Flavivirga eckloniae: one gene and its partner. The protein of the gene in region 1 interacts with the protein of each later gene in a pairwise test. Links are inferred from orthologs where the notes say so. Each region holds a gene or a part of one and is shown in the gene's direction. Other genes may lie near its edges.

Region 1 (3,950 bases):
GCGAATATCGTGTCGCCAGATATGTTGTTAGCTATGGCCAAAAACCCAATTGTTTTTGCTATGGCCAATCCAGATCCGGAAATTAAATACGATGTAGCTGTTGCAACTCGTAAAGATATTATAATGGCAACAGGTCGTAGCGATCATCCTAATCAGGTAAACAACGTATTAGGGTTTCCATTTATATTTAGAGGAGCTTTAGATGTTCGTGCTACAAAAATTAACGAAGCCATGAAAATGGCTGCTGTTAAAGCATTAGCTAAATTGGCTAAAGAGCCAGTTCCGGAACAGGTTAATATAGCCTACGGAGAAACCAAACTCACATTTGGTAACAACTATATAATACCAAAACCTTTCGACCCTCGACTTATTGCCGAAATACCTCCAGCGGTGGCTAAAGCCGCAATGGATACTGGAGTGGCCCAGCAGCCTATTGCCGATTGGGAAAAGTATAAAGATGAGTTGTTGGAACGATTGGGATCTGATAATAAGTTAGTAAGATTACTTCTTAACAGAGCCAAGCTAGACCCAAAACGTGTTGTGTTTGCAGAAGCAGATCAATTGGATGTTTTAAAAGCAGCTCAAATAGTTTATGAGGAAGGCATCGCACACCCAATACTTTTAGGTAGAAAAGAAACCATAGAATCTCTTAAGGCAGAAATAGACTTTGATGCTGATATTCCTATTATTGACCCAAAAACAGAAGAAGAGAACCCGCGTAAAAACAAGTATGCCAAAGTGTATTGGGAACAGCGTAAACGTAGAGGGGTTACTTATTACTCGGCACAGCGTTTAATGAGAGAACGTAACTACTTCGCAGCTATGATGGTGAACGAAGGAGATGCCGATGCGCTTATTTCTGGATATTCCCGGAATTACCCAACTGTGGTAAAACCTATATTGGAACTTATAGGAATGGTACATGGTGTAACACGTATAGCCACTACCAATTTAATGATGACAAAAAGAGGGCCGCTATTTTTAAGCGATACCTCAATAAATATTGATCCGGGAGCCAAGGATTTAGCAAAGATTACCCAGATGACCGCTAAAGTCATCAAGATGTTTGGTTTAGATCCCGTATTGGCCATGGTATCGTATTCGAATTTTGGTTCTTCAGATCACCCGATGTCCTCTAAAATTAGAGAGGCTGTTTCTTATTTACATCGTCATTTTCCAGATATGAATGTAGATGGGGAGTTGCAAACAGATTTTGCATTAAACGATGAGATGCTTCGGGAGAAGTTTCCGTTTTCTAAACTGGTAGGTAAAAAAGTAAATGCATTGGTTTTTCCAAATCTGGATTCAGCAAATATTACTTATAAATTGTTAAAGGAATTGCACGAAGCCGACTCTATTGGACCTATTATGATGGGGTTAAAAAAGCCTGCGCACATTTTACAATTAGGAGCCAGCGTTGATGAAATAGTGAATATGGCAGCCATTGCCGTGATTGATGCACAGAATAAAGAAAAGTGGGAGTTAGAAAATGCTGACAGGAAGTAATTTAGTGTGAATAAATTTATTACATTTGGTCGGTTAACGAACAATATACATGATAACACATATTCAAGGAAAACTCACTGAAAAAAATCCAACACATGTTGTTCTTGAATGTAATGGAGTAGGCTATATGCTAAACATTTCATTACATACATTTTCTCAAATTCCTGATAATGAAAATTTAAAGCTCTTTACTCATCTTCAAGTTAAGGAAGATTCGCATACGCTTTATGGATTTTCATCGTTAGCAGAAAGGGAGATTTTCAGGCTGCTCATTTCCGTAAGTGGTATTGGAGCAAGTACGGCACGTACGATGCTATCTTCATTAACACCAAAACAAGTACGAGAAGGAATAGCTTCTAACGATGTTGCTTTAATTCAATCTATAAAAGGAATTGGAGCCAAAACAGCCCAGCGCGTTATTATAGATTTAAAAGATAAAATCTTAAAGATTTATGATATTGACGAAGTTTCCGTTTCTCAGGGCAATACCAATAAAGATGAAGCGTTATCTGCTTTAGAAGTCCTTGGTTTTGCAAAAAAACAGGCAGAACGTGTTGTAGATAAAATTATAGTCGTGCAACCAGATGCCGATGTGGAAACCATTATAAAACAGGCTTTGAAAAATTTATAATAGATTTGAATAAAACCAACTTTAAATTTTATAAACTAATTAAAAATCGTCGTGCTAAACAATCAGTGTTGAGCACTTCTATGTATTTCGACTTCGGTCTAAATGGAATATTTACCGCAAGTTACCTTAAAAAAAGCCAAAATGCTTTTTTAATTTTAGCACTACTTTTCTCAGTAGGAGCATGGTCTCAAGAACCTGTTCAAGATTCGGTTAAAACAGGATATAATGTGGGGCGTTTAAAAACACCTAAGCCTAACAGTGTAGAATCTAAATATACTTACGATCCCGAAACAAACCGATACATCTATACAGAAAAGATAGGGAACTTCGATCTTAAATACCCGATTATCTTAACACCAAAAGAGTATTACGATTTAGTAGCTAAAGAAAATTTAAAGTCCTATTACAAAGAAAAAATTGATGCCTTTGATGGTAAAAAAGGTGATTCCAAAGACGAACGAAAAAACCTGTTGCCAGAGTTTTATGTGAAATCGGGTTTATTTGAATCCATTTTTGGAGGAAATACAATAGAAGTCATTCCACAAGGATCTGTAGAAATAGATTTAGGACTCTTGTTTTCAAAACAAGATAATCCATCATTTTCACCAAGAAACAGAAGTAACCTTACTCCCGATTTCGACCAGCGAATTAGTTTAAGTATGCTGGGGAAAGTTGGTACACGACTACAAGTAACAGCAAATTTCGATACAGAATCAACGTTCGATTTTCAGAATCTTGTTAAATTAGAATATACACCTACAGAAGATGATATCATTCGAAAAATAGAAATAGGTAATGTAAGTATGCCTCTAAATAGCTCGTTAATTACAGGAGCACAAAGTTTATTTGGTGTAAAGGCAGAATTACAGTTTGGAAAAACAACTTTTACAGGAGTTTTTTCCGAACAAAAATCACAATCTAATACAGTTGTAGCGCAAGGAGGGGGTACCCTAGAAGAATTCGATTTATTCGTTAGAGACTATGACGAAAACAGACACTTCTTTTTAGCACAATATTTTAGGGATACTTACGACGAATCCTTGAAAAACTATCCATTTATAAATAATAAAGGGTTACAAATAACAAGACTCGAAGTTTGGATAACTAACAGAAGTAATAGAACCGAAAATGTTAGAAACATTGTAGCGCTTCAAGATTTAGGAGAATCGTTTTACGACCCTGCAAATCAGGCCAATGATCATATACTATTGGATCCGATACCAAATGGTTTTATAACCAACTCTAATGTATTCCCAGATAATGGTAATAATAGATTTAATCCTACTACTATTGGTTCGGGGTCTATTTTGACTGAAGCTATTAGGGATATAGCAACAGCCCAGCAAGGTTTTGGATCACAATCAGGTGCAGTTAGTGAAGGTTCAGATTATGCCAAGCTGGAAAACGCCAGAAAATTAATAAGCGGTCAAGAATATACCTTAAACTCAGAGTTAGGATATATATCATTAAATCAGCGTTTAAATAACGATGAGGTTTTAGCAGTTGCGTTTCAGTATACCGTTGCCGGAAAAGTATATCAGGTAGGGGAATTTGCTAACGATGGTGTAGATGCTACCGATGTAACCACAAACAATACAGGACAGGTAACCCAGGTTGTAAATACTAACTTGGTTTTAAAACTATTAAAAAGTAGTATTACCAGTGTAGAACAACCGATTTGGGATTTAATGATGAAGAATATCTACGATTCTGGAGCTTTCAATTTAAGTCCAGACGATTTTAAACTTAATATTTTTTACAACGAAGCCTCACCATTAAATTTTATAACACCCGTTGGAGCAAGTTTTGCTGT
Region 2 (3,454 bases), 1.6 Mb from region 1 along the record:
ACTTAATGTAACGATTATGCTTATTAAAACCATAATTAATTATCGGCTTTAGGCAAGTTAAAATTAATTACAAAGTAGCTGCCAATAATGCTAGGTAAAACAAAATTCAACAACCACATAAGAGTGATGGTACTCAAAACAGCAATCTCGTTAATCCCTACAATACCAAATAAATAAATGGCAACACTACCTTTAATAACAACATCGAATATGAAAATGGACGGTATTATTGATGCTAATAAGTACATGGACGTTATAACAGTCATGGCCTCAAGATACGATATATCAATTCCGAAAAGTTGTAATAGAAAGTAAAATTGAAAAGAAAACACCATATAGCGCAGCAAGGATAAAAGTAAAGCCAGTGCCATATTTTTTTTAGGAAATTCTAAAATAAAATGTTTGATTTTTTTTATGGAAAATCCCTTAACAGTGAGTTTTGTTTTTTGCATACCAAATCCTATTAAACCAATAATAAGTAGGGCGATTAAAAGAAATTGAGCCAGCTTATAATAATTAATATCAATTTGGTGCTTCACTATAAAGAAGCAAAAACCAATACATCCAAAAATAGTTGTGATACACATTTGTGATACATTTCCCAGTAAATTAATCAGAACGATACGTTTTCTGTAATTAGCTGTGTAATAAATGGCTTTAGCGCCATATTCGCCAATTCTATTTGGTGTGAATAACGAAGCGGTTAAAGAACCCAAACTTTGTTCGAAAGCATTTTTTAAACTTATTTTTTTAATAGGATCGACTAACTTTTGCCATTTTATAATTTCAAAAAACAAATTTAAAAATGTCAAAAAAAGTAGAAAAAGCATGTTTTTAATCGAAAAAGCATCTTTTTTTGATAAAAACCCAATAAAAGCATTAAAATCCAGTTCTGGATTATGCATTAACTTACGGTAAATAAAATAAAAAGCACCGATTACAATACTTAATTTAATAAGCCCAAAAAAGAATTGTTTAGTTTTGTACGGTAGCGTATAAGTCATATACCAAGTTAAGAGTGCAAATTAAATTATTTACATCATGACCTCAAATTTAAAAACATATAAAAAAGCTTTTTGTGCAATTGCTTTAATATTTATTTGTTTTGTTTCCTCTTCTCAAGGAAACACCAGTACATTTAAAGCCCAATTTGCTTTAGGATTAAACAGCCCGACCGAGGATGGATTCGTTACAGGCTTTGAAGGAAAAACAATTAATTTCCCCTCAGTAAATGTAGGAGTTCAATATATGTTCAGGCAGGCACTAGGAGCAAAATTGGATTATGGGTTTAATAGAATGTCTAATAAAAGTGAAGCATCAGAATTTAAGCTTAATTACACTCGTGTTAATTTGCAATTAGTATATAATGCAAATAGAATGTTTAACCTATCGCAACGTACGGGAGTATTTGTACATGCAGGACCAGGATATTCAAATGTAAGCCCTTTGGGGAATTTTACGCAAAATAAAACCTCGTTTATGAATGCGATGGCCGGAATAGAATTTCATCATGGTATTTCCGATAAACTGTCCATCTATGCCGATCTTGCATATGTTCATGGATTTTTAAAGGATTTTTCTCCCGTAACAGATGGGTACGGATCCTTTAACGGAAACCTTGTAACACTAACTATAGGAGCCTCAATATCACTTAGTGGTTGTTATTATTGCGATCAATATGACTAAGGAAAGAATTATTTTAGGTATTGACCCCGGTACAACCATTATGGGTTTCGGACTCATAAAAGTCGTTGGTAAAAACATGCAGTTTTTACAACTAAATGAACTTGATTTAAAAAAATACAACGATCATTACTTAAAATTAAAACTCATTTTCGAGCGCACGATAGAACTCATCGATACACATAATCCGGACGAAATTGCTATTGAAGCTCCCTTTTTTGGTAAAAACGTACAAAGTATGCTAAAACTGGGTAGAGCCCAGGGCGTTGCTATGGCAGCGGGCTTAAGTAGGGAGATACCAATTACGGAATATCTTCCTAAAAAGATTAAAATGGCCATAACAGGCAACGGAAGCGCAAGCAAAGAACAGGTAGCCAAAATGCTGCAAAGTCTTTTAGGTTTAAAAACATTACCTAAAAATTTGGATGCCACAGACGGTTTAGCTGCAGCAGTTTGTCATTTTTACAACTCAGGCAAGGTTAGTGTTGGCAAAAATTACACAGGGTGGGGTGCTTTTGTAAAACAGAATCCTGATAAGCTTGGTTAGTTTTAGTTCCCAGTAAGCATTGGCAGTTTGCAGTATTTACATAAATCATTTGAGGTTACTAAGTTTTTAATAAAGATTTATAATAAAATTTAAATCGTAGCTCAAGAAAAATACCTTTATTACTGAACACTGAACACTGAACACTGAACACTGAACACTGAACACTGAACACTGAACACTGAACACTGAACACTGAATACCAAAAAATGTCAGGCATATACATCCACATACCATTTTGTAAACAAGCATGTTTTTATTGCGACTTTCATTTCTCAACGTCTTTAAAGAAGAAGGATGCATTGGTTCACGCCTTAATAAAGGAATTGGAATTGAGAAAAGAAGTATTGGTAAATCATAAAATAGAAACCATTTATTTTGGGGGAGGCACCCCGAGTTTATTAACAGATAACGAATTGCAGTTATTAATAGATTCGGTTTATAAAAACTATTCGGTAATTAATAATCCCGAAATCACTTTAGAAGCGAATCCCGACGATTTAACCGATAACATTTTTGAGAAATACAGAGCTGCTGGAATAAACCGACTTAGTATTGGCATTCAGTCTTTTTTTGAAGACGATTTAAAAAACATGAACCGTGCACATAATGCCGAAGAAGCCAAGACATGCTTAAAAGTAGCCACGGAATATTTCGATAACATTACAATCGATCTCATTTACGGGATTCCCAATATGAGTTTGGAAAAATGGAATAAAAATCTTGAAATGGCTTTTGGTTATGGTGTTAATCATATATCTAGCTATGCACTTACAGTTGAACCCAAAACAGCACTAGATGCTTTTATAAAAAAGGGAAATTATCCGCCAATTGATGAAGCTTTGGCTCTTGAGCATTTTAATCATTTAGTAGATAAAACTAACGAACAAGGCTATGTGCATTATGAGATTTCAAATTTTGGAAAACCTAATTATTTCTCTAAACACAATACCAGTTATTGGCAAGGTAAACCATATCTAGGCATAGGGCCTTCTGCACATTCATTTAACGGAAATCAACGAAGCTGGAATGTGTCGAACAACTCAAAATATATAGAAGCAATTCAAAATAACGAATTGCCTAGCACACTAGAAACACTTTCTAAGGAAGATCAGTATAACGAATACATCATGACGGGGTTGCGAACCATTTGGGGCGTGTCTTTAAATAAAATAGAACAGAGTTTTGGAAACGATTATCTTCTCCATTTAAAAACATCTACAGAAA

Evidence for each region.
Region 2: the proteins of ruvA (region 1) and ruvC interact in binary tests that used the Escherichia coli proteins (3 or more experiments, as listed by UniProt). The link is inferred for Flavivirga eckloniae from one-to-one orthologs.

Annotation. Positions count from the first base shown.
Region 1 is NZ_CP025791.1:2,271,411-2,275,360, reverse strand. What follows is about bases 461-3,346. They hold ruvA (Holliday junction branch migration protein RuvA), read left to right. Parts: upstream 461-1,555; coding sequence 1,556-2,137; downstream 2,138-3,346. Other genes in these bases: sov (T9SS outer membrane translocon Sov/SprA), read left to right, coding at 2,218-3,346; C1H87_RS09350 (NADP-dependent malic enzyme), read left to right, coding at 461-1,506. In the rest of the region: more of C1H87_RS09350, read left to right, coding at 1-460; more of sov, read left to right, coding at 3,347-3,950. UniProt on the Escherichia coli protein: The RuvA-RuvB-RuvC complex processes Holliday junction (HJ) DNA during genetic recombination and DNA repair.
Region 2 is NZ_CP025791.1:3,897,762-3,901,215, forward strand. The notes cover bases 533-3,454. They hold ruvC (crossover junction endodeoxyribonuclease RuvC), read left to right. Parts: upstream 533-1,678; coding sequence 1,679-2,230; downstream 2,231-3,454. Other genes in these bases: C1H87_RS16110 (lysylphosphatidylglycerol synthase domain-containing protein), read right to left, coding at 533-1,004; C1H87_RS16115 (outer membrane beta-barrel protein), read left to right, coding at 1,042-1,686; hemW (radical SAM family heme chaperone HemW), read left to right, coding at 2,437-3,454. Outside these bases: C1H87_RS16105 (glycosyltransferase), read right to left, coding at 1-33; more of C1H87_RS16110, read right to left, coding at 36-532.